4 regions of the Streptomyces sp. NPDC048473 genome follow, and region 1 is predicted to be linked to each of the others. Evidence: riboswitches for the same ligand, from Rfam matches in the RefSeq annotation. Region 1 holds a riboswitch; each other region holds the start of a gene.
What was found. Region 1 has a riboswitch for cyclic di-AMP ahead of ACGFU7_RS28575 (M23 family metallopeptidase). Riboswitches for the same ligand answer to the same signal wherever they lie in the genome.

Region 2: linked by a shared signal. The riboswitch ahead of ACGFU7_RS25905 (transglycosylase SLT domain-containing protein) and the one ahead of ACGFU7_RS28575 (M23 family metallopeptidase) in region 1 are both predicted to bind cyclic di-AMP.
Region 3: linked by a shared signal. The riboswitch ahead of ACGFU7_RS33220 (M23 family metallopeptidase) and the one ahead of ACGFU7_RS28575 (M23 family metallopeptidase) in region 1 are both predicted to bind cyclic di-AMP.
Region 4: linked by a shared signal. The riboswitch ahead of ACGFU7_RS45240 (peptidoglycan DD-metalloendopeptidase family protein) and the one ahead of ACGFU7_RS28575 (M23 family metallopeptidase) in region 1 are both predicted to bind cyclic di-AMP.

Annotation. Positions count from the first base shown of each region.
Region 1 covers NZ_JBICXE010000021.1:36,522-44,282, forward strand. The annotation lists gene ACGFU7_RS28560 (GNAT family N-acetyltransferase) at 1-2,927, opposite strand, end outside; gene ACGFU7_RS28565 (HPr family phosphocarrier protein) at 3,100-3,381, shown strand; gene ACGFU7_RS28570 (GntR family transcriptional regulator) at 3,524-4,237, opposite strand; gene ACGFU7_RS28575 (M23 family metallopeptidase) at 4,463-5,269, opposite strand; cyclic di-AMP (ydaO/yuaA leader) riboswitch at 5,283-5,449, opposite strand; gene ACGFU7_RS28580 (M16 family metallopeptidase) at 5,810-7,192, opposite strand; gene ACGFU7_RS28585 (M16 family metallopeptidase) at 7,219-7,761, opposite strand, start outside.
Region 2 covers NZ_JBICXE010000017.1:143,498-151,258, reverse strand. The annotation lists gene ACGFU7_RS25925 (TolB family protein) at 1-517, shown strand, start outside; gene ACGFU7_RS25920 (APC family permease) at 577-1,974, opposite strand; gene ACGFU7_RS25915 (hypothetical protein) at 2,323-2,640, shown strand; gene ACGFU7_RS25910 (DUF2461 family protein) at 2,750-3,400, shown strand; gene ACGFU7_RS25905 (transglycosylase SLT domain-containing protein) at 3,537-4,289, opposite strand; cyclic di-AMP (ydaO/yuaA leader) riboswitch at 4,294-4,479, opposite strand; partial or broken gene ACGFU7_RS25900 (ATP-binding cassette domain-containing protein) at 5,190-5,804, shown strand; partial or broken gene ACGFU7_RS25895 (ATP-binding cassette domain-containing protein) at 5,925-6,666, shown strand; gene ACGFU7_RS25890 (DUF305 domain-containing protein) at 6,935-7,609, opposite strand; gene ACGFU7_RS25885 (hypothetical protein) at 7,711-7,761, opposite strand, start outside.
Region 3 covers NZ_JBICXE010000028.1:19,772-27,532, forward strand. The annotation lists gene lhgO (L-2-hydroxyglutarate oxidase) at 1-475, shown strand, start outside; gene trmB (tRNA (guanosine(46)-N7)-methyltransferase TrmB) at 468-1,388, shown strand; gene ACGFU7_RS33210 (PrsW family intramembrane metalloprotease) at 1,494-3,113, shown strand; gene ACGFU7_RS33215 (aldo/keto reductase) at 3,201-4,145, opposite strand; gene ACGFU7_RS33220 (M23 family metallopeptidase) at 4,321-5,514, opposite strand; cyclic di-AMP (ydaO/yuaA leader) riboswitch at 5,526-5,678, opposite strand; gene ACGFU7_RS33225 (PP2C family protein-serine/threonine phosphatase) at 6,052-7,212, opposite strand; tRNA gene ACGFU7_RS33230 (tRNA-Met) at 7,458-7,531, opposite strand; gene ACGFU7_RS33235 (SPFH domain-containing protein) at 7,683-7,761, opposite strand, start outside.
Region 4 covers NZ_JBICXE010000085.1:4,744-12,504, reverse strand. The annotation lists gene ACGFU7_RS45260 (STM4013/SEN3800 family hydrolase) at 1-146, shown strand, start outside; gene ACGFU7_RS45255 (STM4012 family radical SAM protein) at 143-1,507, shown strand; gene ACGFU7_RS45250 (STM4011 family radical SAM protein) at 1,516-2,394, shown strand; gene ACGFU7_RS45245 (SGNH/GDSL hydrolase family protein) at 2,475-3,320, opposite strand; gene ACGFU7_RS45240 (peptidoglycan DD-metalloendopeptidase family protein) at 3,510-4,481, opposite strand; cyclic di-AMP (ydaO/yuaA leader) riboswitch at 4,487-4,645, opposite strand; gene ACGFU7_RS45235 (alpha-galactosidase) at 4,938-7,034, opposite strand; gene ACGFU7_RS45230 (tyrosine-protein phosphatase) at 7,261-7,761, shown strand, end outside.

The DNA of each region.
Region 1 (7,761 bases):
AGGTCGGTGCGGGCCGGGGGCGGCGAGAGCCGGACGCTCGCACCGAGGGCGGTCAGCCCCTGGGTGGCGACCACGACCGGTTCCAGGGCGATGGAGACCACCTCGGGATGGTCGTCGACCAGCCGGGACACCCGCAGCAGCAGCTCTTCGAGCGCCGCGGTGTCCACGGGCGCCGCGCCGCGCCAGCCGAACAGCACCGGGGCCGCCCGGATGGACCGGATCAGCTCGGCGGCATCGCGGTCGGTGGCCGGAACGAGGCGGTGGGCGGTGTCGCCGAGAAGTTCGGAGGGCGCGCCTGCGAGCCCGAAGGAGAGGACGGCACCCGCCGCCGGGTCGATCGTGGCCCGTACGACGGTGTCGACACCGCGCGGTGCCATGGCCTGGACGACGGGCTGGAGCTCGGCGGGCTTGCCGAGCAGGTCGGTCAGCTCGCCGTACGCCCGGCGCAACGCGCTCTCGTTGGCGAGGTCCAGCCGGACACCGCCGAGATCGGCGCGGTGGCGCAGATGGGGCGCGGTGGTCTTGAGCGCCACGGGATAGCCGAGCTGCGCCGCCGCGACGACAGCGGTTTCCGGGTCGGGGGCCGGAAGCGTCGGTCGTACGGTGATGCCGTAGCGGCCCAGGAGTTCGCGCGCCTCGTCGGGTGCGAGCGGCCTGCCCCGCGGGTCGGGGTCGGGGCCGAGGAGGGCGTCGATCAGGTCGGCGGTGCCCGGCTCGTCGATGGTGTCGTCGAGGAACTCGGGCACCTTGCCGGGCACGGCGGCCTGCCGTCGCCACTGCGCGTACCTCACCGCTTCGGCCAGGGCACGCACGGCCCGCTCGGCGGCGGGGTAGGCGGGGATGCGGCCGATACGGGGGCCGGGGCCGTCGTTGCTGTCCGCGCCGGTGGTGGCAGTACCGGGGCCGTCGGTGGCGGCGGTGGATGTGGCGGTTCCGGGGGCGGTGCCGGGTGCCGAGGGGGTGTGCGCAGGGTCGGGGCCGGTCGCGGTGGCGGCTCCGGTGCGCGGGGACGTCGCGGCTGCGGAGGGCTGTGCCGAAGGGCGCGGCAGCGCGACCGTGCTGGTGGCCGCGGCGAGGGCCTCCGCCAGGCCGCCGATCTCCACATGGACGACGGCCACCGGCTTGGCGGGACCGGCCGCGGCGGCGGCGTGCAGCGCGGTCGCCAGCACCTCTCCGTCGCCCGATTCCGCCTCGCCGTTCTCGCCCACCCACGGGATCGCCGTCACGACCACCGAGTCGCAGCCCTCGTCGGCGAGGGCTTCGGCCAGGGCGTCCCGGAAGTCCTGCGGGGTGGCGGCGGTGGTGAGGTCGCGGGGCGGGCGCGGGCGCAGCCCCTCGGCCAGGCAGGCGTCGTACGTGAGCAGGCCGAGCGACTCGGAGTTGCCGAGGATCGCGACGCGCGGGCCCGCCGGGAGGGGCTGATCGGCGAGCAGGAGACCCGCGTCGACCATTTCCGTCACGGTGTCGACGCGGATCACGCCCGCCTGCCGCATGAGCGCTGAGACCGTCGCGTCCGGGATCCGGCTGACCGGCACCGCGTGGCCGGGCGGGGTGGAGCCGCTGTGCCGGGCGCCCTTCACCACGACCACCGGCTTCACGGCCGCGGTGCGCCGCGCGAGGCGGGTGAACTTGCGGGGGTTGCCGAGCGATTCGAGGTACAGCAGGGCGACATCGGTGTCCGGGTCCTCGTACCAGTACTGCAGGAAGTCGTTGCCCGAGATGTCGGCGCGGTTGCCCGCGGAGATGAAGGTGGAGAGGCCGGCGCCGCGCCGGTAGAGCCCGGAGAGCAGCGCAATGCCGATCGCTCCGGACTGGGTGAAGAGGCCGATGCGCCCGGGGGCGGGCGGCTCGGGGGCGAGGGAGGCGTTCAGCCGGACGGCCTCGGCGTTGTTGATGAGGCCGAAGGCGTTCGGACCGATGATCCGCATACCGTACGAGCGGGCCTGGCGGACCAGTTCGCGCTGCCGTTCCCTGCCTTCGGCGCCCCATTCGGCGTATCCGGCGGAGAGGACGACCAGGCCCTGGACGCCGTGTTCACCGCAGTCGGCGACGGCCTCCGGAACCCGGTCGGCGGGGACGGCGACGACCGCGAGGTCGACCGGTTCGTCGATCTCGCCGATGGAACGGTGGGCGGGGACACCGTCGATCGTGCCCTGGTCCGCGGCGAAGGCGCGGTTCACGGCGTACGTACGGCCGGTGAAGCCGGCCCCGAGGAGGTTGCGCAGGACCGTGCGGCCGACCCCACCGGGAGTGCGGCCTGCGCCGATGACGGCGACGGATCCGGGGGCGAGCAGCCGTTGCACGGAGCGCGCCTCGGCCCGCTGCTCACGGCCGCGCTGGACGGCGAGGGACTCGGCAGTCGGTTCGAGGTCCAGGGTGAGATGGACGGAGCCGTCCTCGAAGCTGCGCTGCTGGGTGTACCCGGCGTCCCGGAACACCTTGATCATCTTGTTGTTGGCGGGCAGCACCTCGGCCGCGAAGCGGCGGATGCCGCGCTCGCGGGCGACGGCCGCGATGTGTTCGAGGAGCGCCGAGGCCACACCCCGGCCCTGATGCGCATCCTGGACGAGGAAGGCGACCTCGGCCTCGTCGGCGGGCGCGGAAGCGGCCCGGCCCCGCTCGTCGATCCGGTCGTAGCGGACGGTCGCGATGAACTCGCCGCCGACCGTGACCGCGAGCCCCACCCGGTCGACGTAGTCGTGATGGGTGAAGCGGTGCACGTCCCTGTCGGACAGACGCGGATACGGGGCGAAGAAGCGGTAGTACTTCGACTCGTCGGAGACCTGCTCGTAGAAGCTGACCAGCCGTTCGGCGTCGCCCGTGGTGATGGGCCTGATCCGGGCGGTTCCTCCGTCGCGGAGGACCACGTCCGCTTCCCAGTGGTCGGGGTACGCGTGATGCGGACTCTGCTCCGGCGAGGGCTGCATGCGCAAAGACTACGGCTCCGTCAGCGGTCGCGTAGGTCTTGGCGCCGGGGCAGTCTGAGGGGGCTGATCGGCGGTACAGCACGGGTTGTGGGCGTGCCGCGAGTCGGCCGGAGCATCGCGCACCACATGAGAGACTGGTCTAGACAACCATTGATTCGTGAAGGGCAGAACCATGGCTGAGCGCCGCGTCAACGTCGGTTGGTCCGAGGGCCTGCACGCCCGCCCCGCTTCCATCTTCGTCCGTGCCGCCACGGCTTCCGGCGTCCCCGTGACGATCTCCAAGGCCGACGGCAACCCGGTGAACGCCGCCTCCATGCTCGCGGTGCTCGGTCTCGGAGCGCACGGTGGCGAGGAGATCGTGCTCGCATCCGAGGCCGACGACTCCGAAGCCGCCCTGGACCGTCTGGCGAAGCTGGTTGCCGAAGGGCTGGATGAGCTTCCGGAGACCGTCTGAACCATTTTCTGCGAGAGAGCCGCGGCACCCATATTCGGGGCTGCGGCTTTTTCGCTTTCCTGACCCGGGACGACCGGAGCGAATTCGGGCAGCCCAAAGAAAGCCCTCACAGAGTTACGACTCTTTGTATACGGCGTAATTGTTAATGCCGAACGCCCGTGGTGTTTACGGAATGTTGCGAAGTCCTCACCCGGTCGGCGCGGGAGGCGGCGGGCCGGCGGCCCGGCCTGTCGGTGCGGCGCAGCCGGTGAGCGGCCGCGGCCCGTTCGGCATGCTGGGTGGCCAGCGCCCTGGCCCGTTCCGCGTCACCCCGCACCACCGCGTCCACGATGGCTCCGTGCTCGGCCCAGGAATCCACCGGCCGGGCCGGCTGCTCGACCGTGTACATCCAGGCGATCTTGTGCCGGAGCTGGGTGAGCAGCGCGATCAGCCCTGGACTGCCGGAGGCCTGCGCCAGCGTCTCGTGGAACCAGCCGCCCAGCGAGCGCAGATCCTCCCCCTCGCCCCGCCGGGCCCGCTCCTGGCCGAGTCTGACCAGACCGCGCAACACCTTGAGATGTGCCTCGGTGCGGCGCTGCGCGGCGCGCGCGGCGCCCAGCGGCTCCAGCAGCATCCGGACCTCCAGGAGGTCGGCGGCCTCCTGCTCGGTGGGCTCGGCGACGCAGGCGCCCGCGTGCCGGCGGGTGACCACGAAGCCCTCGGACTCCAGGGTGCGCAGCGCTTCCCGTACCGGGACACGGGAGACCCCGTAACGACGCGCCAGCAACTCCTCGGTGAGCCGGCTGCCGCGTTCGAAGACACCGGAGACGATGTCGTCACGGATCGCCGTGCATACCGAATGCGCCGGAATACGCATGTCCGAACCTCCGCCTTAATCCCCGCGAAACGCGGCCGACCGACGCCTCTTCCGTGACTCTATTGCAATGCGGCCGCATTTCCGATGCCGGGTGTAAATCCATGAATATCTTTTGGCCACAGGACGGTTCGGCGGGCAGGTACTGCGGGCGGGCGCGGGGCCGGGTACGGCGAAGGCCCCGGCGTGCTGCCGGGGCCTTCGGGGGTGCTGCGGGTGGAGCGTCGGTCAGACGTTGACGCCGTGGGCGCGCAGGTACGCGACGGGGTCCATGTCGGAGCCGTACGACGGTGTGGTCCGGGCCTCGAAGTGGAGGTGTGGTCCGGTGGAGTTGCCGGTCGAGCCGGAGAGGCCGATCTGCCGGCCCGCGCCGACGCTCTGGCCGACGGAGACACCGATCGAGGAGAGGTGGCCGTACTGCGTGTACGTGCCGTCCGTCATCCGGAGCACGATGTTGTTGCCGTACGCGCCGCCCCAGCCCGCCTCGACGACCGTACCGGCGCCGACGGCGACGACGGAGCTGCCGGACGCGGCGTGGAAGTCGATGCCCGAGTGGCTGCCGGAGGACCAGAGCGAGCCGCTGGACTTGTAACCGGTGGTGACGTACGAACCGGCGACCGGGAGCTGGAAGGAGCCCAGGCGGGTGCGCTCGGCGGACCGGGCGGCGCGGGCCTTCTCGGCGCGTGCCTCGGCCGCGCGCTTGGCGTCGGCCTTCGCCTCCGCCTTCTTCCTGGCTTCGGCCTTCTTCTTGGCCTCGGCCTTCCGCTGGGCCTCCGCCCTCGCCTTGGCCGCGACATCGGCCTGGTGCTTCTGCGCGTCGGCCTGGGCGTCGATCTGGTCGGCGAGGGCGCCCTCGATGGCGATGACCTGGTTGAGACCGGTGTCGCTGACGGAGGCGTCCGCGGCGAGGGCCGGAGAGGCCATGCCGCCGATGACGCCGGTGGTGGCCAGAGCCGCGACGCCGGCGATCTTCGCGCTCCTGCGCGTCAGACGGTTCGGGGCACGATGCTTCCCGGTGGCACGGGTGAACGCCATGAAGTGGCTGATCCTTTCCTTCCTTCTCGCCTACCGGGTTAGCTGACGGGTTCGGAGCAGGAAGGTCTCCTACGGACGCCCCGGCCTCACCGAGGCTCAGGCATCCGATTCACCCCAGGGACTTCATGGGTCCCCGGCTCCCCAGGCTCGCGCCTGACGGGGACTCGGCGATGGCTGCCCGGTACGTCACGGATGCGGCATACGAGTGACGGACAGCCCAGCCGACGCTAAGCGGGGTCACTTTCATTCACCAAACGGACAGGCCGTTTTGTAGCGCATCCCACAGGGCAGACAGGCAACCTCCCCACCAAAACGGACAAAAAGGAAGACCCCGACGAGATCTGACTCACAGGGGTCTTCCTTCTGTCCCGGTATGCGGACATATGACGGGTCGGTGGACTGGTCAGCGCTGCCGGTGCGGCTGGTGCTCGGTCGAACGTGACAGTCGACCGGTGAACTGTCACACGCGACAGGGCGGCCGGTCGGCCGTCGCCCGCGGCGGGCCGGACGATCGTCCGGCGTCCACGACGGGTACGCCCGTCAGCCGGCGACCACCGACACCTCTCCGACGCCCAGGGCCCGGATCGGCTCCTCGATCTGCGCCGCGTCACCGACAAGGATCGTGACCAGCCGGTCGCCCGGGAAGGCGTTGACCACCGCTGCGGTCGCCTCGACCGTGCCGGTCTCCGCGAGCCGGGCGTACAGCTGTGCCTGGTAGTCGTCCGGGAGGTGCTGCTCGACCTGGTCGGCGAGGGTGCCCGCGACCGAGGCCGCCGTCTCGAACTTCAGCGGTGCGACACCCACGAGGTTCTGCACGGCCGTCTCGCGCTCTTCATCGGTCAGCCCCTCGGCCGCCAGGGTCCGCAGGACCGTCCACAGGTCCTTCAGCGCCGGTCCGGTGGACTCCGTGTCCACCGATCCGCTGATGGCGAGCATCGCGGCACCGGTCGCCCCCGAGGCGGAATCCGGGGCCGACGACCGCAGCACCTGGGCGAAGGCCCGTACGCCGTAGGTGTAGCCCTTCTCCTCGCGCAGCACACGGTCCAGCCGGGAGGTGAGCGTGCCGCCCAGGCAGTACGTGCCCAGCACCTGGGCCGGCCACACGCTGTCGTGCCGGTCGGCGCCGATCCGGCCGATCAGCAGCTGCGTCTGCACCGCGCCCGGACGGTCGACGATCACCACTCGGCCGGTGTCGTCGGCGGTGATCGGCGGGGCGGGACGTGGCTCGGCGGTGTCTCCCGACCAGTCGCCGAGGGTGTCGGCGAGCAGGGCGTCCAGGTCGATGCCGGTGAGGTCACCGACGATCACGGCGGTCGCCGTGGACGGCCGGATGTGAGCGTCGAAGAAGGCACGCACAGCTGCCGAGTCGATCCGCTCCACCGTCTCCTCGGTGCCCTGGCGCGGGCGCGACATCCGCGCCGCGGCCGGGAAGAGCTCCTTGGAGAGCTGCTTGGCGGCGCGCCGGGCCGGGTTGGCCTGCTCGTGCGGGATCTCGTCGAGCCGGTTGCGTACCAGCCGTTCGATCTCGCTGTCGGCGAAGGCGGGCGCCCGCAGCGCCTCGGCGACCAGCGCGAGCGCCTTGGCCAGCCGGGAGGCCGGGACCTCCAGGGAGACCCGGACACCGGGGTGGTCGGCGTGCGCGTCGAGGGTGGCGCCGCAGCGCTCCAGCTCGGCGGCGAACTCCTCGGCGGTGTGCTTGTCGGTGCCCTCGGACAGCGCCCGCGACATGATCGTGGCCACGCCGTCGAGGCCCTCGGGCTCGGCGTCCAGCGGGGCGTCGAGGAAGATCTCGACTGCCACGACCTGCTGGCCGGGGCGGTGGCAGCGCAGCACCGTGAGGCCGTTGGGCAGGGCGCCGCGCTCCGGCGCGGGGAAGGCCCAGGGGCGGGCGACGCCGGGGGCGGGCTGTGGGTGGTACTGCATCGAAACTCCAGTCGCGGCAGCGTCGGTCACTTGTCCGCTCCTTCGTGCGCGTCGGTGTCTTCGGCGTCGTTCTCATCGGTGTCCGCTGCGTCTGCGGGCTCGGCCGATTCGACCGGCTCGTAGACCAGCACCGCCCGGTTGTCGGGGCGCAGCTGGGCCTTGGCGACCGCCTGGACCTCATCCGCGGTGACATCGAGAACCCGCTGTACGGCGGTCAGGGCGAGCTGCGGGTCGCCGAACAGCACGGCGAACCGGCAGAGTTCGTCGGCACGGCCCGCGACCGTACCGAGCCGGTCCAGCCACTCGCGCTCCAACTGGGCCTGCGCACGCTCCATTTCCTCGGGCGTGGGGCCCTCGGCGGCGAACCGGGCAAGCTCCTCGTCGACCGCGGCCTCGATCTGCGGCACCTCGACGCCGCCGGACGTCTTGACGTCCAGCCAGCCCAGCGAGGGCGCACCGGCCAGCCGCAGCAGCCCGAACCCGGCCGCCACGGCCGTACGGTCACGGCGGACCAGGCGGTTGTGCAGCCGCGACGACTCGCCGCCGCCGAGCACGGTCAGCGCGAGGTC
Region 2 (7,761 bases), on a different contig from region 1:
CACCGCCATCGTCGACACCCGCACCTGGGCGATCGACGACAACCTGGAGACGTACACCGTCACCAAGGACGGCAGGCCCTACCGCGCCTCGGACATCAACATCTGGGGTGTCACCTTCGCCGACGACACCCGCTTCTACGCCACGCTGGCGACCCACGGCCGGACCTACCTCGTCCGGGGCGACGTCACCGCCCGCACCCTCACCACCCTGCACGGGAACGTCGAATGCCCTTCGCTGTCGCCGGACGGTACCCGCATCGCCTACAAGAAGCGCGTCCCGGGAGCCTCGCCCGACGCCCCGTGGCGGCTGTACGTGCTCGACCTGCGACGCATGTCGCAGACCGCGACCGCCGAGCAGCGCAACATCGACGACCAGGCGGTGTGGGCGGATGACTCCACTCTCGTCTACGCCCTCCCCGGCGACTACGGCTCGGACCTGTGGACCGTCCCGGCCGACGGCACCGGTAAGGCCCGCCGGCTGATGACCTCCGCCGTCGCCCCGGCCTATCCGGGGTGACGGCGGGGCGGTCCGGACAGAGTGCGGGACGCGGGTCGCCGTCCCTGGTCATCCAGCGGTCAGGACTGCACGTCCTCCGGAATGCTGACCAGCCAGCGGGTCTCGCGGCGGGGCCGCAGATACAGCGCCCAGTAGAGCGTGGCGACCGCTGTGATCCCGCCGGTCCACAGCAGGTACTCGGTCTCCTGCTGGGTCAGGATGTACGCGAGCACGGCGATGAGCAGCACGGGGATCGCAGGCCACAGCGGCATGCGCCAGGCCGGTGCCTCGCGGTGCGTGCCGCGGCGGCAGAGCAGGGCGGCGACCGCGACCAGCAGGTACATGCCGGTGACGGAGACGCCGGTGACGCCGTACAGGGTGTCGAGGTTGACGAAGCAGAGCGCCGCGCCGGGGATGCCGACGACCAGGGTCGCCACCCACGGGGAGCCGAACCGGCCGAGTCGGGACAGGGCGTTGTTGATCGGCTCGGGCCACGCCTTGTCACGGGCGGAGGCGAACAGGACCCGTGAGTTCTGGATGACCATGACGATGCCCGCGTTGATGATCGCGAGGGCGACGCAGAGGCTGACGAACGTGCCGACGGCCGAGTTGGACCAGGCGGCGACCATGGTGTTGAGATCGCCCGAGGTCAGGGCCGCGAGGTCCGGGGCGCCCAGCGTGATGGCGATGACCGGGACGAGGATGACCGCCGTGGAGATGGCGAGGGTGGCGAGCACGGTGCGGGCCACGTTGCGCCGCGGGTTCTCCAGCTCCTCCGAGAGGTAGACGGCCGTGGAGAAGCCCTGGGTGATGAAGAGCGCGATCGCCAGCCCGGAGACCACCATCATCGCGGTGACCGTGGAGGTCGTGCCGCCCGACGAGGCGACCGATCCGTGCACCAGCGCGGAGGCCCCGCGCTCGGAGTGCGCGAACCCGAGAACGGCGACGACGCCCGCCGCGATCACTTCGAGGACGAGGAAGATCCCGGTGATCCACGCGTTGGCACGCAGGTCCAGGAGACCGGCGAGGGTGGCGAGGACCATGACACCGGCGCCCGCGACGGGAGCCGGAATGTGCACGACGGGAGCGAGGTAGTCGGCCGTCCCCATGGCGATGACCGGCGGCACGATCATCACGACCAGCAGGGAGAGCACGAAGACGAGCCACCCGGCCAGCCGTCCCGCCATGGTCGACACCATGGCGTACTCACCTCCCGCGCTCGGTATGAGGGTGCCCAGCTCCGAGTAACAGAAGGCGACCCCGATACAGAGCAGCGAGCCGATGGCGATGGTGAGGGCGGTGTACGTGCCGAGGCTGGAGAACAGGTCCGGTACGACGACGAAGAGTGTCGAAGCGGGCGTCACGCAGGAGAGCGTGAGCAGTGTTCCGCCCACGACGCCGATGGAACGCTTGAGCTTCTGTGGAGTGGGGCCGGTCGCTGGGGCGAGCGCCTGGGGAGCGCTGAGCGTTTCGGTCATCGTGCGATTCCGATCAACAGGTGCGGTATCTGAGCGCGGGAGCGGTATCGCCTCCAGACGAGGACGTGGTGAGTGGTTTCGTCGCTCCCAGCGCGACATGCAATCCTGACGAGTTCCGCAGGTCAAGAGCTGTTAACCTTCGGAATTCGTTGTTTCGGCGAGCAGATCTGACGATTTGGCGTTAAGAGTGCGTCATTCTCTGGGGATCGGCGGGTGCGGGAACCGCAGCAGGATCCGATGCAAAGTTTCGCCCATTCCAGATTCCGGAAGGGTGCGGGCGTTTCGAGCGCCGCGATGCGCGGATCGCCGCGGGTCGCGCATCCACGGTCTTGATGCCAGCCTGGAGACATGGCTTGGGCGTCATGGACGACTCGCGGTGTGTTCTCCGGGCACGGTGGCGTGCTCACGGACGAGGTCGGCGTCCTGTCCGGAGACCTGACCGTTCACACGACCTGGGCCGATGACACGGCCCAGATCACTGTGCAGTACACGGGTGCGATCGACTGGTTCACCATGTCGGGCAGTCCTGTGCCGTGCTGCTCGGAGGACGACAGCCGGCGCCTTCACGAGGCGGTGGTGGAGTCCGTCCGGGAGGGAGCAGCGGCCACGGTTCCGAGGCCTCCGCTCCAGAAGCCGGAGCAGCCGACGGAGAGCGCCCAGGAGTAAGGGTTACGTCGACGGGGGCGCGCCGGGCACTGCGGTCCGGCGAGCAGGGAACGGCTTCGGAAACGGTGCGCGCCCGCCCTCAATGTCCCGGATCACTAGGATCCCTTGCGTGAGCAGAGCGTTCAGTGGCTGGACAGAGCAAGCATTCGAGCTGCTTCTGCAGTTGGAGGGCATACCTTCGCAAGAAGCGCGTGAGAAGCGCCGAAGGGACCGGGAGCGCCTCGTCCGGCAGCCCATGATCGCGTTGCTGAACGATGTGGCGGACGCGGACCAGGCGTACGAGGACTTCTCCGTCTGGGGGTTCCGCAAGGACCCGTGGTGGTGGCAGCACCAAGTGGCGGTGATCAGGATCGCGCGCAATGTCGAGATCGGTCTGCGCTTCGACCTCGACGGGCTCCGGATCAAGGGGGGCTGGACGTACCCGGACCCCGGGCAGGTCCCGTTGTTCCGTACGGCCGTCGCCGCGCAGGACAGTGGACCCGAGCTGGTGTGTGCCATCGAGGCGTTGGGGGCGCAGGGGTATGAGATCACCGGGGACACCATGAAGCGCATGCCACGCGGTCATGACGCCGGTCATCCCCGTGCCGACCTGCTCCGGTACCGCTCGGTCTCGGCTGCCCGTCCCCTCGGCGGGGACTGCGCACAGCACACGTCGGCGCTGGTCGATGCCGTAGTCGCAGCGGCGGAGGAGCTGGAGCCCTTGCTCTCCTGGCTCGCCGGCCATGTGACCGTTCCCGGCTCCCGCCGACGCGCCACGTAGCGTCGCCTCCGTGTGCCGCCCACGCGGGTGAGCAGCCGAAAGGCGGTCCCGGACCGGCGGGTGTGGTCCCTTCCGAGGGGCCTGTTCGGCCCCTCGCCACCCATCGGTTCTGAACCGCCATCGGCGCTGCTGCGGATCAGTAGGCCCCGAACACGTTGTCGATGGAGCCGTACTTGTCGGCGGCGTAGTTGCACGATGCGGTGATGTTGGCGACCGGGTCGTAGCTGTCCATCGACGTACCGGGCACGTGGTAGGCAAGGAACGTCGGGTCGATGATCTGGAGGAGGCCCTTGGACGGCGTGCCCTTGGCGGCGTTCGAGTCCCAGTTGTTGATGGCCCGGGGGTTGCCGGAGGACTCGCGCATGATGTTGCGGTGGATGCCGTCGTAGCTGCCGGGGATGCCGTTCTGGGCCATGACGGCCAGCGACTCCTTGATCCAGCCGTCCAGGTCGTTCGTGTACGTCGCGGGCTGCGCGGCCGGTGCGGCAGCAGCAGTTGCGGCAGTGGCAGTTGCGGCAGTCTTGGCCTCGGCCTGGGCGCCGATTGTCAGCTTCGTGCCCGGGCGAATCAGTGCGGGGTTGGCGCCGATGGTCTCTCGATTGTCCTCGTACAGCTTCTGCCAGCCACCGCTGAGGGAATATCCCTTTGCGATCTTGGAAAGGGTGTCGCCCGCGATCACGGAATAGATGGTGGGCGCGGCCTTTTCCTTGACGGTGGCGACGGTTGACGCCGCAGCCTTTTCGGCGGTGACAGTCTGTGCCGGTGCGGCCGAGGCAAAGCCGGCGCCGATCAGCGGAAGCACGAGAGCGGCTCCACCCGTGGTCGCGGCTATGAGACCGCGGGTCAGCGAAGTGGACTTACGACGACGGTGGTTACCCGTTGTGGACATAGCGAATTCCTCTCCGTCGCCTACGAGGTGAGCTGTCGGGTTCAGACTGGAGATGTCTGGCCGCAAGCGAATGCGGCTTCACCCCGAGCCGTTCCGGATACCGGACCGGCGGCTTACCTGGGTTCCCCGCTCCTGCCGTACATGAGTGGTCGGATTGCCGGACGGCGGCAGGATTCGGCGTTCCGTCCGGATTGACGGTGACCGTAGGCGAGAAACACCAAAAGGAACAAGCCCCCATTTTTGGATCACAATTCATTTGCAAGATCGAATCATGGAATCGGCAGTAATCCACCTCACACCGTGAAGCCAAATTTCCTTACGCAGAAGGGAACCGGGCCGCGCGTCACGGCATCTTGAGCTCTGAACGTGACTCACGCCACGGAGCGAACAAACGGTGCAATTCGGTCAGCACTCGAAGGTCACAACTCTCCTTAAATGCCTCTTTATTAACCAAGAGATCACTTCTAAATAAATCGCCCATACTGGGACATACCCGTGGGGATCTGGGTGCTTCTCGGGCCGGCCGCACCCGACAGGGCTCCATGACCTCCGGTGTCCGGCGTCCCGGCACGCGGGCCGCTCGTCCCACTCCCCCGCACGGCACCGAGGCTTTGCCTTTCGCCCTCCGGGTCGTTATCGTTTTGAACGGTTCTGTTGTCTCCGATAGAGGTGGACGTTGCGCATCTGAGGTTCGCGATCATCGCGCCGTACGGCTTCAGCCGTACGCCCGTCACGCAGTAGCAGTGTTCTGTCCTGCCCGTGACCCCGCGTGGATGCGACCTCGGTGCATGAGCCGTCCCTCGATCTTCCGGACCGCCGCACCTCCCTTTCGGTTCGGTCGCTGCGTGGTGCTCGCATACGAAGCCCCCATTCACCGCGCTTGCGACTGCGAGGATCACCATGGCGACACCCACCGCCCCCAGCGCCTCTCTCACCTGCTCCGCCCTGTCCTTCCAATGGCCGGACGGCACCACCGTCTTCGACGGACTCTCTCTCAGCATCGGCCGGGGCCGCACCGGGCTCGTCGGCACCAACGGCGCGGGCAAGTCCACACTGCTGCGACTGCTGGCCGGCCAACTGCGCCCCTCCCAGGGCTCGGTGGCCGTCGCCGGCAGCCTCGCCCACCTCCCTCAGAACATCACCCTCGACACGTCACTGCGTGTGGACGAGGCCCTGGGCATCGCCGAGCGGCGCGACGCGCTGCGCGCCATCGAAGCCGGGGATGTGGACGAGAAGCACTTCGAGACGATCGGTGACGACTGGGACGTCGAGGAACGTGCCCTTGCGACACTGGGCTCACTCGGACTCGACAGCGTCGAACTGGACCGCACCATTGGCCAGTTGTCCGGAGGGGAGACGGTCCTGCTGCGCCTGGCCGCACTGCTGCTGGAGCGTCCCGACGTCCTCCTTCTGGACGAGCCGACCAACAACCTCGATGTGTTCGCGCGCCGAAGGCTCTACGAAGCCGTCGACTCCTGGCGCTCGGGTGTCCTGGTCGTGGTCAGCCACGACCTCGAACTGCTGGAGCGCGTGGACCGCATCGCCGAACTGCGCTCCGGATCCGTGAGCTGGTACGGGGGCGGCTGGTCCGCCTACGAAGAAGCCCTGGCCACCGAACAGGAGGCCGCCGGACGGATGTTGCGGGCAGCCGAGGCGGACGTACGCCGGCAGAAACGCGAACTGGAGGAGACCCACGTGAAGCTGGCCCGCCGTCAGCGCCACGGCAGGAAGATGGAGGCCGAGGGCGGGCTCCCGAAAATCCTTGCCGGCCGCCGGAAGCGGTCCGCGCAGGAGTCGGCGGGCAAGCTTCGCGGCGTCCATGAGGAGCGTCTCAATGAGGCGCGCGAACGCCGCGAGGAGGCCGCGGACGCGATCCGTGACGATGCCGAGATCCGCGTGAGCCTTCCCCACACCGCCGTTCCCACCGGCCGCACCGTACTGAGCCTGCACGAGCTGCGCCCCCGGTTCGGCAGGCTGCACGAGGGCAACCTCCATGTGCACGGGCCCGAACGGATCGCGCTCGTCGGACGCAACGGCGCGGGCAAGACGACGCTGCTGCGCACCCTCACCGGCGAGTTGGCTCCGCTGTCCGGCGAGGCCAGGACGTTCGTACCGCTGCGGTTCCTTCCGCAGCGGCTGGATGTGCTGGACGAGGAGCTGAGCGTCGCGGCGAACGTGGCCCGTATGGCTCCCGGGGTCACCGACAACCACATCCGCTCCCAGCTCGCGCGCTTCCTGTTCCAGGGGAAACGCGCGGAGCAGCCGGCGGGCACGCTCTCGGGCGGAGAGCGCTTCCGTGCCGCGCTCGCGGCGACGATGCTCGCCGCACCGGCCCCGCAGCTGCTGATGCTGGACGAGCCGACCAACAACCTCGACATCGCCAGCGTGCGACAGCTGACCAGCGCACTTGAGTCCTACGAAGGTGCGCTGCTGATCGCCAGCCACGACCTGCCGTTCCTCGAGTCGGTCGGCATCACCCGCTGGCTGCTCCTCGCGGAGGAGCTCCGGGACACCACCGCGGAGGAGGTGGGCGACCTGCTCGCAGCACCGGAAGCCGGCTGAGCGGCCGCGTAAGGCCGACCGGATAGACCACGAGAGGGGGTGCGGGCCTTCGGCATGACGAAGGCCCGCACCCCCTGCCAGGGTCAGAGCCTGGAGATGATCTTGTTCATCTGCTCGATCTCGGCGGTCTGAGCCGTGATGACGGCGTCGGCGAGCTTCTTCGCGTCGGCGTTGCTGCCGTTCTTCTGCTCATCCTCGGCCATCGTGACCGCGCCCTCGTGGTGGCCGATCATGAGCTGGGCGAACTTCTTGTCGAAGTCCTTGCCCTTGGCGGCCTCAAGGTCGCTCATGTCCTTGTCGGACATCATCCCGGGCATTCCCGAACCGTCCGATCCATGGTCCATGCCGGGCATGTCACCCATCGAGGGCGAGGCCGAGGGAAGCGGCTTGCCCCACGAAGTCAGCCAGCCCTTCATGGTGTTGATTTCGGGGTCCTGGGCCTTCTCGATCGCGGCGGCCAGCTCCTTGATCTCGGGGTCGGCGGCGCGGCCGTCGGCCAGCTCCGCCATCTCGACGGCCTGCTGGTGGTGCGGGATCATCTGCTGCGCGAACTTCACGTCCGCGTCGTTGAACGCACTGCCGGGAGTGGCCGGCGCGGAGGAGCTACCGGATCCGTGGTCCATGCCGGGCATGGACGAGCCGTCGCCCTTGGATCCGTCGGAGGAGCCGCAGGCCGCCAGCGTCAGAGCGAGTGCGGCGACGGTGCCGACGGCTGCGAGTGTGCGGCGGCGGACAGGGGAAGACAGGGAAGCGGACATCACACGTTCTTTCCAGGTGGATGCGCCACATCGGTGGCGCGCGAAAGGGGCAGGATCATCCGGCCGGTCCGGCGGAATGGCCGGGAACCGGCGGACACCTGTCACGTCCGCGCGATGCACACCTGGAGCAGTAGATCTCTGCCGGCGAACGG
Region 3 (7,761 bases), on a different contig from region 1:
GACCCGGGGCCACGACGGCAGCGTCCACGTCGGGCCGAACGCGGTGCCGGCGCTGGCCCGCGAGGGGTACGGCTGGCCGGTCGTACGTCCCCGTGAGCTGGCGGACACCCTGACGTGGCCCGGCACCTGGCACATCGCGCGCAGACACTGGCGGTACGGGGCGGGCGAGGTGCACCGTTCGCTGTCGAAGCGGGCGTTCACGACAGCCGTGCGGCGACTGCTGCCCGAGGTCACGGAATCCGATCTGCGGCCGGCCCCGGCCGGGGTCAGGGCCCAGGCCGTGCTGCGGGACGGCACCCTGGTGGACGACTTCCTGATCCGCGAGGCCCCGCACACCGTGCACGTACTGAACGCTCCGTCGCCCGCCGCGACGGCCTCCCTGCCCATCGGGCGGGAGGTGGCACGCAGGGCACTGCTCCGGGCAGGGGGGACGGGGTGGAAGCCGCCCGCCGTAGAATCGGGGCATTGTGTCTGAGTCCTTGAACCCCTCCGCAGATCCCTCCGCGATTCCCTCCGCACCGACGCCCGGCGAGGCCGCGGCCGGGGTGAGCAGCGCCGTAGCCGGGACGGGCGCCGCCTCCTCGGCCCACGCCCCCTCCTCCGCCGCTGCCGGGATTCCGGACGATCTGCGCGCCGCCTCCTTCGAGCGGCAGCGCAGGCTGCGCCAGGAGCCGCGCTTCCCCGGCGGACCCGCGATCGATCCGGCCGGATCGCACCACGAACGCCGGATCCGCAGCTTCCAGCCGCGCCGCAGCCGCGTCACGCCCGGCCAGGAGGACGCCCTGCTGAGGCTCTGGCCGACGTGGGGCCTGGACATCGACGGGCAGCGCGTCCTCGACCTGCCCGAGCTGTTCGACGGGCTCCCTGCCGTGCTGGAGATCGGTTTCGGCATGGGTGAGGCCACCGCGCAGATGGCGGCCGACGACCCGGGTACGGGCATTCTCGCCGTCGATGTGCACACCCCGGGTCAGGGCAATCTGCTCGGTCTCGCGGACCGGAACGGCCTGTCCAACATCCGGGTCGCCAACGGTGACGCGATCATCCTCCTGCGCGAGATGCTGAAGCCGGACTCGTTGGACGGGCTGCGGGTGTACTTCCCCGACCCATGGCCCAAGAAGCGCCATCACAAGCGGCGGCTGATCCAGCCGGAGTTCCTCGATCTGGTGGCACAGCGGCTGAAGCCGGGGGCCGTGATCCACTGTGCGACCGACTGGGAGCCGTACGCCGAGCAGATGCTGGAGGTGCTGACCGCGCACCCCCTCTTCGAGAACACCCGGGCGGACGGCGGCTATGCGCCGCGACCGGCGTTCCGGCCGCTGACCCGGTTCGAGGGGCAGGGCCTCGACAAGGGCCATGTCGTGCACGACCTGCTCTTCGCCCGCCGCTGAGACCCGCGCGGAACCGGTGAGACCCGCGCGGAACCGGTGACGGGACCTGACGGACCCGTCGCCCCATGGCCAGGTGTCAGTGCTGCTCGTTAGGGTCATTGGGTGGTGTCCGACGAGTCTGTCCAGCAGCGGCAGTCGCAGCCGGCCGTCCCGCTTCTCGAGGAGCAGCGGGTCGGCGAGATCCTGGCTGCCGTGCCGGAGCGCAGGCACTGGCGCTACCGGCCGCGCCACGTCGGCATGGTGTGGCGCAGCAGGACATTCCGCATCGCGGCCGTGTTCACGGTGCTCGCGCTGTGCGGTCTGGCGATCCTGGCCCTGGTCCGCGATCAGACGGGCACCGAGGGGTTTCTCGTAGGTCTGGGTCTCGCCGTGCTGCCCGTCCCGCTCCTGATGGCGGCGTTCCGCTGGCTGGACCGGGTCGAACCGGCGCCGTGGCGGAATCTGCTGTTCTCCTTCGCCTGGGGTGCGTTCGCGGCCGCCCTGGTCGCGATCATCGCGAATTCGTTCGCGACCCGCTGGATAGCCACGGCCACCGCCGACCCGTCGGACGCCGACACCCTCGGCGCCACGGTCATAGCGCCGATCATCGAGGAGAGCGCCAAGGCCGCGGCCGTGCTGCTGATCTTCCTGTTCCGAAGACGGGAGTTCAACGGCATCGTCGACGGCGTCGTCATCGCCGGCTTCACCGCGAGCGGCTTCGCCTTCACCGAGAACATCCTCTACCTGGGCACCGCCTTCGGTGAGGACCAGCAGATAGGAACCTCGGGCGTCGTCTCGGTGACGGCCGCGACGTTCTTCGTACGGGCAGTGATGTCGCCGTTCGCGCATCCGCTCTTCACCGTGCTGACCGGAATAGGTTTCGGGCTCGCCGCCGTCAGTGCGCGGCGCCGCCGGATCCGCCGCATCGCGCTGCCGCTGCTGGGTCTCGTCCTCGCCATGGGCATGCACGCCCTGTGGAACGGGTCGGCGTCATTCGGCCCGTACGGTTTCTATGCCGTGTACGGGGTGTTCATGGTTCCGGTCTTCGGCCTGGTCACCTGGCTGGCGATCTGGTCGCGCCGGCGGGAGCTGCGTACGCTCTCCGCCGAGCTGCCCGCCTATGCGGCGGCCGGCTGGCTGACCCCCGCCGAACCGCTCGCCCTCTCCTCGATGCGGGCTCGCGGCATGGCACGCGACGCGGCACGCCGGCGACACGCCATCGCAGCTCGGGAAAGCTGGGGAAGCCCGTACGGACCGGGATACGCGCCAACATACGGACCGGGATACTCGCAGGCATACGGACCGGGATTCGGACCGGGATACGCGCAGGCATACACGCCGGGATTCGGGCCGGGGCATGCGTCGCCGAGGCGCGGGCCATCAGCCCAGGTCAGAGCGCATGCCAAAGCACAGGCCAAGGCCCACGGCAGGGCTGCCGCCCGCGCCGTCGCCGAGTACGAATCGTTCGCGACATCACTGGCCTCGCTGCGCCGGCAGGCCCGCCGCGGGGCGGCGGGCCCGGACTTCGCGGCACGCGAGCTGGAGCTGCTGCACCACCTCTGGCAGCGCAGGGACGTGGCCGCCCCCGCCCTGACATACGCGGCGCAGGCGACGGGCCGCTTGCGCCCCCACCGCCTGCCGACGGCCCCGTACACGTACCCGAACCCGTTCCCGCAGCACACACAGCACGACGGCTACGGCTACAACCCGTATCTGCACCCGCACCGGCCGCCGCCACCGCAGTAGGGCCGTTCGTGGGCGATGCCCCGCCCCAAACGCACGAACGCCCCAAGAGCGCTGCGCTCCAGAGGCGTTCGCAAACAGCGGTCCTCGTCAGGCGGATGCCTCGGTGAGGTCAGCCAGTTCCTGCTCGGTCAGCGTGAGGTCGGCGACGGCCACCAGTGCGGGCAGCTGCTCGACCGTACGGGCCGAGGCGATCGGCGCGGCGACGGTCGGCCGGGACGCGAGCCACGCAAGCGCGACGGTCGCGATCTCCGCGTCGTGCTCCTGGGCGACCTTGTCGAGCGCGGCCAGGACCTTCTGTCCCCGCTCCGACTCCAGGTACTGACCGGCCTTCTCGGCCCGCGCGCTCTCCACCGAAGCACCCGGACGGTACTTGCCGGTGAGGAAGCCGGAGGCCAGGGCGAAGTACGGGACGGCGGCGAGCCCGGCCCGACCGGCCGTGTCCTGGAGCTCGCCCTCGTACGTGTCGCGGGAGACCAGGTTGTAGTGCGGCTGCAGGGCGACGTAACGGGCCAGCCCCTCGCGCTCCGAGAAGTCCAGGGACGCCTGGAGCCGCTCGGGGCTGATGTTGGAGGCGCCGATCTCCCGGACCTTGCCCTCCTTCACCAGCTGGTCGAGGGCGGTGATGATCTCCTCGACCGGGACGGTCTCGTCGTCGAAGTGCGTGTAGTACAGGTCGATGTGGTCGGTGCCGAGCCGGCGCAGCGACTCCTCGGCCGCGGCCTTGATGTTCGCGGCGGAGAGCCCCTTGTACGAGGGGTGGGCGCCGACCTTGGTCGCGACGACGATGTCGGAACGGTTGGAGCGTGCCGCGAGCCACTTGCCGATGACGGTCTCCGACTCGCCGCCCTCGTTGCCCGGGATCCAGGCGGAGTAGGCGTCGGCGGTGTCGACGAAGTTGCCGCCCGCCGCGGCGTAAGCGTCCAGCACGGCGAACGACTGCGCCTCGTCGGCGGTCCAGCCGAAGACGTTGCAGCCGAGGGCGAGCGGGAAGACCTGAAGGTCGGAAGAGCCCAGCTTACGGAGAGAAGTCATATCTGGATCAACGGATTCCGGCGGGCCCGCTATTCCGTGTGGATCAACGAGCTCCAGCGGGTCCGCTGTCCGACAGACCGGCAGCCCTGACGTCGGGGGGTGAGCGTCAGGACTGCCGGGGTTCAACGGCCGGCGAACCGGCTCGGATCACGAGGGCCGGGAGGCGGCCGGCGGATCAGGGGTTGAGGCCCTTGTCGCGCAGCCAGGCCATCGGGTCGATGCCCGTACCGTCGGGGGTGTGGACCTCCAGGTGGAGGTGCGGGCCCGTGACGTTGCCGGTCGCACCGACCCGGCCGATGGTCTCACCGGTGGTGACCTTCTGGCCGACGCTGACGTCGATCGAGGACTGGTGGCAGAACCACAGCTCCGAACCGTCCTCGAGCTCCAGCACCGTGCGGTAGCCGTACGAACCGGACCAGCCCGCCGACTTGATGGTGCCGCCGTGTATGGCCTTGATCGGGGTGCCGGTAGGCGCCGCGAAGTCGAGGCCGGTGTGGTAGCCGGAGGACCACATCGAGCCGGCTTCGCCGAAGGTCGAGGTGATCGTGTACGAGGAGGTCGGGATGGCGTAGCTGGCGGCGAGCTTGGCGAGCCGCAGGGCCTCGGCCTTCGCCTTGTCCTCCTCCTCCGCCTTCTTCTTCTCGGCGGCGGCCTTGGCCTCGGCCGCGTCCTGCTGCTTCTTGGCCTCGGCGGCGGCCTTCTCCGCGGCCGCCTTCTCCTGGGCCGCCTTGGCCTCGGCGTCGGCGGCGTCCTGCTGCTGCTCGGCCTGCTGGAGGATGCGGGCGCGGAGTGCCTCGCCCGCGTCCGTCGTGCCCTGCTCGGCCTCGGCGGTGGTGAGGCCGGCGGTGGTGAGCGGGGCGGCAGCGGCAGCGGCCTCGACCTTGTCGGCTTCGGACTCGCCGGAGAACAGGGAGCCCACGCCGGGAAGGGACTTGGCGTCGGGAAGGTTGTCCGCGATGGAGTCGGGAAGGGAGATGGAGACCGGCGGCTTGCTCTGCGCGGTGGCCATGCCACCCGCGCCGACCGCCGCGATGACGCCGACCCCGAGCACCGTGGAGCTACGGGCAAGTCCGTTGCGCTGCTTGGCGACGCGGTGCTTGCCGCGTACGGGGCGGACGGACTCCTCGGTGGGGTTCCACTCGTCCCAGCTTCTGTCGGGCTCACCGTTGCCGTCGGCGCGGAATTCGCTGCCGAACTCACCGGCGAAGTCGCCGCCCGGCTCGGTGCCGTAATCGGCGCCGAGCGCCGTTCCCGTCCCGGCGGTTCCGTAGTCGCTTCCGTAGTCGGAGCCGAAGTCAGCGCCGAAGTCGGAGCTGAACTCGGGGTTGAACCGAGAGGGGGCCTCGGGGGCAGGCTTGTTGGACGCCACGGGGGCGCACTCCTTTCCTTCCTTCTCGCCTACCGGGTTAGCTGACGGGTTCGGAGCAGGAAGGTCTCCTACGGGCCCCTCTGTCTCTCACGAGACACAGGTGTCCGATTCACCCCATGTAGGTGGTTCCCCGGTTCCCTTGCGGAATTCGGCGCTCGCGCACGGTGCCGCCACTGACGACGGCTGGGACGACCGCGCTGCGTTATCGAACGTTAATAGACACACGGGCCTGATTCCAAGCTGTTCCCACTGATCGTTCACGTCTTTGGCCTGGACTTTACGGGACAGAACCGGCTGCAATCGGACGAGTTGATCGACCCTCAGCCATTACCCGGTTTCTGACGTTGCGTCAAATGTTATGCGGAGCGGCGCCTTTCAGTTACGTACGGTGGCATCCCGCGATCGAGGCCGCCGTCCGGACCGCACGAAGCACCCGGCCACGCACGAGTCATCCGACCCGCACGAAGCACCCGACCCGCACGAGTCATCCGCCCCGAACAATTCATCCGGGCCGCGCGAAGCGCCCCACCCCACCCGTCACGCCTCTTCCAGGGTCACGATCCTCACGGTCCTGCGCCGGTCCGGCTGTCCCTCCGCGGGACGTACGACCGCGAGCAGCGCCATGTCGTCGGTCGTCTCGCCACCCGTGTGCAGCCGTACGTCATCGGTCAGCGCGGACAGCAGTTCCTCGGGCCCCGGAAAGATCCGCCCGCGCAGCCGGGCCGCCGGGTCGTAGAAGACCCCCTCGGCGTTCCGTGCCTCGGAGAGACCGTCGGTGTAGAGCAGCAGGGTCGTCCCCGCCGGCAGGTCCCACTCGTCCGCCCGGTCGGGCCACGCCCCCAGGTCCATCCCGAGCGGCAACGCCGGCACCGTGGGCCCCAGCACATCCAGCCCCCCGTCCGGGTGCAGCAGGATCGGCTCGGGGTGACCACGGTTGACGATCCGCACCAGGGACAACCCGGCCGGGATCTCGGCCAGCACGGCGGTGATGAAGCCCTCGACCGCATCCAGCCCGCCCCGCGCCCCCTCCCGCGCCAGCGCCCGCTCCAGCCGCTGTGCCACACCCTCCAGCGAACGCTCCTGCTCGGCCGCCTCGCGGAACGCCCCGATGATCACCGCCACCGACTCCACGGCATCGAGGCCCTTCCCGCGTACGTCCCCGACCACCAGCCGCACTCCGTGCGGGGTGTCCGTCACGGCGAACAGGTCGCCGCCGACGAACTCGTCCGCCTGCGCCGCCTCGTACCGCGCCGCCACATGCAGCCCGCCGATCCGGTCGGACGGCTTCGGCAGCACCGCCCGCATGGCGGTCTCCGCGATGACCCGCGCGGAGGCCAGCTGCTCATTGCCGCGCCGCACGACCGTGTTGATCACGACCGCGAGGACCGAGACGGTGGCCAGGGTGAGCAGCTCGATCAACGGCACGACCAACGGCAACGGGTTGCTGTACAGCCGCAGCACGGTGACGGCCAGCATCGAGGCGATGCCGGTACTGATGGTGCTGGACAGCGAGAAGAACGGCGCGGCGATCAGCGGCGCCGCCACGAACAGCGGAATGGCGGTGAAGACCGGCGGGGTGAAGAGATCGAACACCAGCCCGCCGAGGATCATCAGGGCGGGCAGCGCGCGGACGAACCGCCGGGAAGGGGCGCTGCCACCCCCGGCATGTCTGCCGCGCCGCTTCAGCCGCTTCCACACCTGTGGTCTCCTGCCCGGTACGCGCGCGGCTGCGGACGGTACCGCGCCCCACCCCCAGGCTCGCCGGAGCGGAGCCGTGCGGCGACTCCTCGTCGGCCAATGGGGGTACGTGCGTGGTACAGCTCACACACCGCCCGGACCTGCTCCTTCGTGGGCCCGCAGGCCGGCCGTCCCACGTCCCGGAACGCGACGCGGAAATGAATCAGGCCCGGCACGCTGCATGCGTGCCGGGCCTGATTATTCAGTAGCGGGGACAGGATTTGAACCTGCGACCTCTGGGTTATGAGCCCAGCGAGCTACCGAGCTGCTCCACCCCGCGTCGGTAAACACAACTCTACGGCATGTCCGGCGCGCTCATGACCACTCGGCGAATCATGGCCACTCGGCGCCCGGTCCGGGCGCCCGGCGCGGTGAGGAGAACAGCGTGGTGACGACGAACAGGCGTGGCCCCCGCCCTCTCCCCCTCCCCCTCAGTTCGTCTCGGTGATACGAGGAGTGGCCTTCCCGTCGACCGCCGGCGGCTTCATCGGGTTCGCGCCGCGCTGCAGC
Region 4 (7,761 bases), on a different contig from region 1:
GCCGCCGCTGTTTCGCCATCGTCTGCTCCGACCACGGAACGGCGTACGGGGATGACGGCTACACCGGTCACCGGCTCGGTCACGAGTCCGTCTGGACCGTTCCGTACGCCCACTTCTTCCTGGAACCGGGGGCCACCGCACCATGAGCCGCACCACGACCGCCGCGCCGACCACCCGCCCGTACCAGAGCTATGTCTACGCCTACCCGCACAAGACCGCCTATCGTCCTCTCGCCGACCGGCCGGCGCTGCACGAGCTGTGGGTGGCCGAGCGCAAGGACGCGCTCTCGCTCTATCTCCACATACCGTTCTGCGAGGTCCGCTGCGGCTTCTGCAATCTCTTCACCCGGATCGGCGCTCCCGATGAGCTGACGACCAGGTATCTCGACGCACTGGACCGGCAGGCCACCGCCGTCCGCGACGCGCTGGGAGACGCCGAGCCGGTGCGTTTCGCCGCGGCGGCGTTCGGCGGGGGCACTCCCACGTTCCTGACAGCCGCGGAGCTGGAGCGGCTCTGCGACATCGCGGAGAAGCGGATGGGCGCCGATCTGCGGTCCGTTCCGCTGTCGGTCGAGACGTCGCCGTCGACCGCGACCGCCGACCGGCTGGCCGTACTCGCCGACCGCGGGACGACCAGGATCAGCATCGGCGTGCAGAGCTTCGTCGAAGCCGAGGCGCGTGCCGCTGTGCGACCGCAGCGCCGCGCCGATGTGGAGGCGGCGCTGGACCGGATACGTGATGCCCGCATCCCGATCCTGAACATCGACCTGATCTACGGCATCGAAGGGCAGACCGAGGACAGCTGGCGCACCTCGCTGGACGCGGCACTCTGCTGGCAGCCGGAGGAGCTGTATCTCTATCCGCTGTATGTCCGCCCGCTGACCGGTCTCGGACGGCTCGGCGCCGACGGCGAGGCAGCGGCGGACGCCGCCTGGGACGAGCAGCGACTGCGGCTGTACCGCGCGGGCCGGGACCATCTGCTCGCCCACGGCTACGAGCAGGTGTCCATGCGGATGTTCCGCCGCACCGACGCCCCGCGGACGGACGGCCCCGACGACTACGCCTGCCAGACCGACGGCATGATCGGCCTGGGCTGCGGCGCCCGTTCGTACACCTCGAAGCTGCACTACTCCTTCGACTACGCGGTGGAGATGCGGGAGGTACGGGCGATCATCGACAGCTACACCGGGACGGAGGACTTCTCGCGCGCCGAGGTCGGACGGTACGTCGACGGCGACGAGGCGCGCCGCCGCCACCTCCTGCAGTCGGTCCTCCAGGCCAAGGGGCTGCAACTGGCCGACTACCGGGAGCGGTTCGGTACCTCCCCGGCCGACGACTTCCCCATGCAACTGGCCCGGTTCGAGGCGCGCGGCTGGCTCGACGCGACGGCCGGACCGTCCGGCCTGCTGCGGCTCTCCGCCGAGGGCCTGGCCCACTCCGACGCACTGGGCCCCGAACTCTTCTCCCCCGGCGTACGGGCCGCGATGGCCGCGTACGAACTGAAGTGAGCGCGCCCATGGACCTGACCATTCTCTACCGCGGTCCGCTCGCGTCCTGCGACTACGACTGCCCTTACTGCCCGTTCGCCAAGCGGCGCGACAGCCGGGAGCAGCTGCGTGCCGACCGCGCCGCGCTGGAGCGGTTCACGGCGTGGGCCGCGGCGCGGACCGGCGACCGGATCTCGGTCCTGTTCACCCCGTGGGGCGAGGGTCTGGTCCGCTCCTGGTACCGCCGTGCGCTGGTCGAGCTGGCGCAACTGCCGCACATCGGCCGGGTCGCGATCCAGACGAACATCAGCAGCCGTACGGGGTGGCTGGCCGAGGCGGGTGACGCCGGCCGCGAGAAGATCGCGCTCTGGTGCACGTACCACCCGGGGCAGACGCCGTACGAGCGGTTCCTCACCAAGTGCCGGGAGCTGACCGCGCTGGGCATTCGGCACAGCGTCGGTGTCGTCGGTCTCGACGAGCATCTCGACGAGGCACGTCGGCTGCGTACCGCGCTGCCGGACGAGGTCTATCTCTGGGTGAACGCCGCGGAGGGGCGCACCTACACGGACGAGGAAGCGGACCGCTGGACGGCCCTCGACCCGCTCTTCCCGTACAGCCGGCATCCGCACCGGTCGGCCGGACTGCCCTGCCGGACGGGCGAGTCGGTCATCTCTGTGGACGGTGACGGCACGGTGCGGCGCTGCCATTTCGTCCCGGCGGAGCTCGGCAATCTCTACGACGGGAGCTACCGGCGCGCGCTCGGCCCGCGGGCCTGTCCGCTGGCCGTCTGCGACTGCCACATCGGCTATGTGCATCTGGAGACGCTGCCGCTGTACGACGTCTTCGCGGGCGGTGTGCTGGAGCGGATACCGGCGCCCCCGTTGTCGCCCCTCGCCGGACGGGCCTGAACCTCGGGCCCGTCCGGCGAGCGAGGGCACTACGGCGGCGGACGCCCCCAGGGCCTGTCCGGCGGAATGGCCGGACACCCCTAGAGCGGCAGGAGGTCCGGCCTCTTCGCCTCGACATGGTCGCCGGAGGACTCGCCGCGCAGCCGCCGGCCTATCCACGGGACCAGGTACTCGCGCGCCCAGTGGATGTCGTCGCGCCGTACTTCGAGCGTGCCGCGCTGTGCCTGCGGGGGCCATTCCTGGTCCGGGTCGGCCGGCACATCGATGCCGAGGACCTGGGCGGCGCGCAGCGCGACCCTGGTGTGTCCCTCGGGCGACAGATGGAGCCGGTCGTCGTCCCAGGCGCGCCTGTCCTGAACGGACCGCAGCGACCACAGGTCGAGGACCGGGCAGTCGTAGCGGTCGGCGATGGACCGCACATGGGCGGTGTAGGTGGCGATCTTGCCGCGCAGATGGCGCAGCACGGGAACGCCACGGGTGTCGAAGCCGGTGGTGACCAGGACGGTGCCGACCGATTCGGTCAGCTCGGCGACCGCGCGCTCGAAGCGCTCGGCCACGTCGTCGGGGTCGGTGCCGGGCCTGATGATGTCGTTGCCACCCGCGCAGAAGCTCACCAGGTCGGGTGCGAGCTCCTTGGCGCGCGGCACCTGCTCCTCGACGATCTGGTCGAGGAGGCGTCCGCGTACGGCGAGATTGGCGTACCTGAAATTCCCGTGAGCGGAACCTTCGGTGCTCGTCCCCGCATCGGGGTCCGGGAGCTGGTCCGCGAGAAGTACCGCGAAACGGTCCGCCCAGCCGACGAAGGTTCCGTCCGGGCCGGGGTCGCCGACTCCCTCGGTGAAGCTGTCGCCAATCGCTGCGTACGACCCGATGACGCCATGTCGGTTGATGACGCCACGTTGATTTTTTCTCGAATCGTCTGCCACAAACGCTTATCCTGCACCGCCGAATGTGACCTACGCGACCGTAATAAGGGGTTGACGGGTGGTGAGATAGACCACCCGGTCAGGTTTTGGTAAAGGGGGAATAAGCAGAAGGGGCGGTGCGCCGCCGCGCACCGCCCCTTCTGTGTTGCTCAGGTCATGCTTTGTTGCTCAACTGCCGGGCCGTTCGGCTCAGACGTAGATGCCGTGCGAAGCCAGGTAGGCGATCGGGTCGATGTCCGAGCCGTACGCCGGGCCCGTGCGGACCTCGAAGTGCAGGTGCGGTCCTGTGACGTTGCCGGTGGCGCCGGAGAGGCCGATCTGCTGACCGGTGCTCACGCTCTGGCCCGCGGAGACGGAGATCGAGGACAGGTGGCCGTACTGCGAGTAGTGGCCGTCGGCGTGCTTGATGACGACCTGGTTGCCGTACGCGCCACCCCAGCCGGCGGTGACGACGGTGCCGGAGGTGATGGCCTTCACACTGGTGCCGGTGAAGACGGGGAAGTCGATCCCGGTGTGGCTGCCGCTGGACCAGTTGGAGCCGGAGGCGCGGTATCCGGTGGTGTGGTTGCCGGGGACCGGGTGGGTGTAGCCGGAGCTGTTGCCCTGGTCGGCCGGGGCGGAGGTCTTGGACTCCGTGACCGTCGAGGCCTTGGCCGGGGCGGACTTGGCCGGGGCGGACTTGGCCGGGGCGGACTTCTCCACGACCGACGAGGGCACCGAGGGGGCCTTCGACGGGAGGGCCGCGCCCGTGCCGGCGCCGGTGGGCGCGGAGTCGCCCCACGCCTTGCCGCCGAGCGTCAGCTTCATGCCCGGGAAGATCAGGCTGGGGTCTTCGCCGACGACCTTGCGGTTGTCCTGGTACAGCTTCTGCCAGCCGCCCTTGACCTTGTGCTCGGCGGCGATCTTCGACAGGTAGTCGCCGGAGACGACGGAGTACGTCGTAGTGGCGGCCTGCTTCTGCGCAGCCGGCTTGGCCGGGGCGGCGTGCGTGGCGGCGGAGGCCGACTGCGGGGCGGCGGCAGGGGCGGCCTGCTCCGCGGCGTGGGCACCGGTGGCACCGAGCAGCGGCAGTGCGATGACGGCGCCGCCGGCGCTTGCGGCGGCGACGCCACGGGCGATGGTGCTGGACTTCGTACGACGGTGCTTACCCGATATGGGCATGTGGTGCTTCCTCTCCGGCGCCTACGAGGTGAGCTGTCGGGTTCGGGCTGGAGATGCCCGGCCGCGCTGAGCGCGACTTCACCCCTAGCCGGCCGGATTTCTCCGATCGGCGGCCTACCTGGTTCCCCCGCTCCTGCCACACGATGAGTGGGTGCGAATTCCGGGCGGCGGCAGGATTAGGCGGTCCGTCCGGATTGACGGTGACCGTAAGCGAGTCGGGACGGCGAGAACAAGCCACTGGTTCCGTACCGGAATCCGCGCCCGGAAATCGGCACGGAATTCCGGTCACACTCCGTGGATTAAGGATCTTGACATTCCACGCCGCGCACGGAATACCCAACTGCCCCGCCAGCACACACCGTCACGGATATGATCCCGCTCACGAGTGGGCAACCATCTCCCCTACAAGCAGGGCTTATTGGGTTAAATGCACCCATTACGGACATGTCATGCCCATCATCCGCGTCGGAGTCTCAGCACCCGCGCGTCGAGATCCCCCCGAAGCCCGGTGTGCAGCCCCTGATGCAGCAGTACCGAACCGTGGTGCACCGCCCCCGTGTCCAGGCAGGTGTACGTCGCTGCGGGGTCGAGTCCGCGCAGCCGCAGGGCCGGGGGCCGCTCCCCGTATCTCTGCGCCTCCAGCCACATCAGGACCACGGTCTCCTCCCCGTGGACGTACTGGACCGCGCTGAGTCCGTCGCGCGGGGCGCGCAGCCGGTACAGCGCGCCGAGCTGCACCACCGGCCGGATCGCCTTATAGAGATCCACCCAGGTCCGCGCCTCGGCCAGTTCCTCCTCGCTCCACTCGGCGAGGTCCCCGCCGACCCCGAGCACACCGGCCATCGCGCTCACGAAACGGAAGCGCAGTGAGCTGACCCTGTCGTTGAGCTGGACATTCGGACTGTCGGTGACCCAGGCGGCCATCACCCGGGCCGGATGGATCTGACCGAAGCCCTCCTGGATGGTGAGGCGGTCGAGCGGGTCGGTGTTGTCCGAGGTCCACACCTGGTCCGTGCGGGACAGAATCCCCAGATCGATCCGCCCGCCGCCGCCCGAGCAGGACTCGAAGGCCACGCCGGGGTGCGCGGCCCGGAGCCGGTCGATCAGCGCGTAGAGGGCGTCCACATGCTCGATCCATAGCTTCTGCTGATACTCCTCGCCCGGCCAGCCCGCGTCGGTGAAGGAGCGGTTGAAGTCCCACTTCACATAGTCGACGGATGCACTGGAGAGCAGTGTATCCAGTTGCTCCCAGAGATATTCCTGCACATCGGTGCGGGCCAGATTGAGCACCAGTTGATTGCGGAACTCGGTCCGTGCCCGCCCGGGGAAGTGCTGAACCCAGTCGGGGTGTGCGCGATAGAGATCGCTGTCGGCATTGACCATTTCCGGCTCGACCCAGATACCGAACTGCATGCCGAGTCCATGCACTTCGTCGACGAGTGGCTTGAGCCCACCGGGAAAGCGGTCCGGATTCGGTGTCCAGTCGCCGAGCCCGGCCCGGTCGCTGGTGCGCTGCCCGAACCATGCGTCGTCCACGACGAACAGCTCGACGCCCATCGCGGCGGCGCGCTCGGCGAGGGCGCGCTGCTGCTCCTGCGAGACGTCGAAGCCGGTCGCCTCCCAGGAGTTGTAGAGAACCGGTCGCAGGCTCTGTGCGTCCGGGATCACATGGGCCAGCTGCCAGGCGTGCCAGGCCCGGCTCGCCCCGCCGAACCCCTCCGCGCTCCACAGACCGGCGAAGACGGGTGTGGCGTACGACTCCCCCGGCGCGAGCAGCAGCAGCCCCGAGTCGTCGTAGCCGGCGCCACCGGTGATCTGTACGAGCCCGTCGGGGAGCCGCTGTACGGAGATCCGCCACGATCCGGACCAGCCGAGCGCACAGCCGTACACCTCGCCGCTCTCCTCGGTCGCCGCGCCGTCGGCGTCGAGTGCGACCCATGGCAGGTACTGGTGCCCGGTGTGGCCGCGCCTGCTGGAGATGACGCTCTCGCCGTACGTGAGCTCCGCCCGCGCGAGCTGCGACTCCGCCGCCCAGCGGCCGTGCAGCCGGCTCAGCCGCCAGCCGTCGCGAGCGGGCAGCGCCCAGGCCGCCGCGTCGGCGCGCAGCAGTTCCAGCGGCGGACCGTCCGGCCCGGCGTGGGCGACGGTGGCCCAGCGCTCGATCACATCGGAGTCGTCCCGCATCCGGTAGTGCAGGGTGAGGGCGAGCCGGTGCACGGAGTCGGTGAAGGCGATACGGAGTTCGTCTCCGTCGACCGTGGCGTCGGCGAAGGCCCACTCGGTGCCGCGGACCTGTGGGGTGCGTACCGAGAGGGCCGGGCGGACGAACCGGGGACCGCCCTCCACGGGGTACTCCTCGCGGCCGTCGAGCGGGGACTCGAAGCCCCTGACGGGTGGCTCCGGTGCTGCGGCCAGGGCCTCGGCCGCAGCAAGGGAGATCCGTGGCCCCCAGTGCAGATGGACCAGCTCGTCCCGTCCGGTGACTCGCAGTGCGTAGCTGCTGCTCGCCCCGGTGAGCAGCCAGGTCCGGCCCTTGTCGCCAGTCTCGATCATCGCATCCCCACATTTCAACAGTTCCGCACATCATCGACCAATGCCGGGTGGTCGGGCAACGGTTTTGCGAGGGATTCACCGGACGGATTCACCGCCGGAGCACGGGGGTTCACCGAGGTATCGACAAGCAAAGACCGAGATGATTGCCTGAGGAATCAATGTCGTATCGTCGCGGGAGTGGCCTTGTCGGCGACTCGCGTCGACGCCAGACACCCCAGGAGTCACTGTGACGCAGCAGTTGCCGCAGATCCCGTCGACGGAACCCGAGCTGGCGGGTGTCCGCAACTTCCGTGATGTGGGCGGCCTGCCCACCGTGGACGGCCGGCGGGTGCGGTACGGACGGCTCTTCCGCAGTGGTCATCTCGCGCACGCCACCGCCGAGGACGCCGCCTTCCTGGGCGGTCTCGGTCTGCACACGGTCTTCGACTTCCGCAATGCGGCCGACCACCGGCTCGACGGCCTGGACGTGGAGCTGCAGGGCGTGCGGAATGTGAGCATCCCGCTCTCCGACCCCGCCGACGGCGCCGAGTTCTGGCGGATGGTCCGCGACGGCGATCTCGACCAGCTGCGCTCGATTCTCGCCAACGGCAAGGGAACGAACCGGATGATCGCCTCGTACCGCGCGATCATCCGGGACCGTACCGCCGAGCACAGCCGGGTTCTGCACGCCCTGGCCGAGGACAGCGTTCCCGCGCTGATGCACTGCGCGGCGGGCAAGGACCGGGCC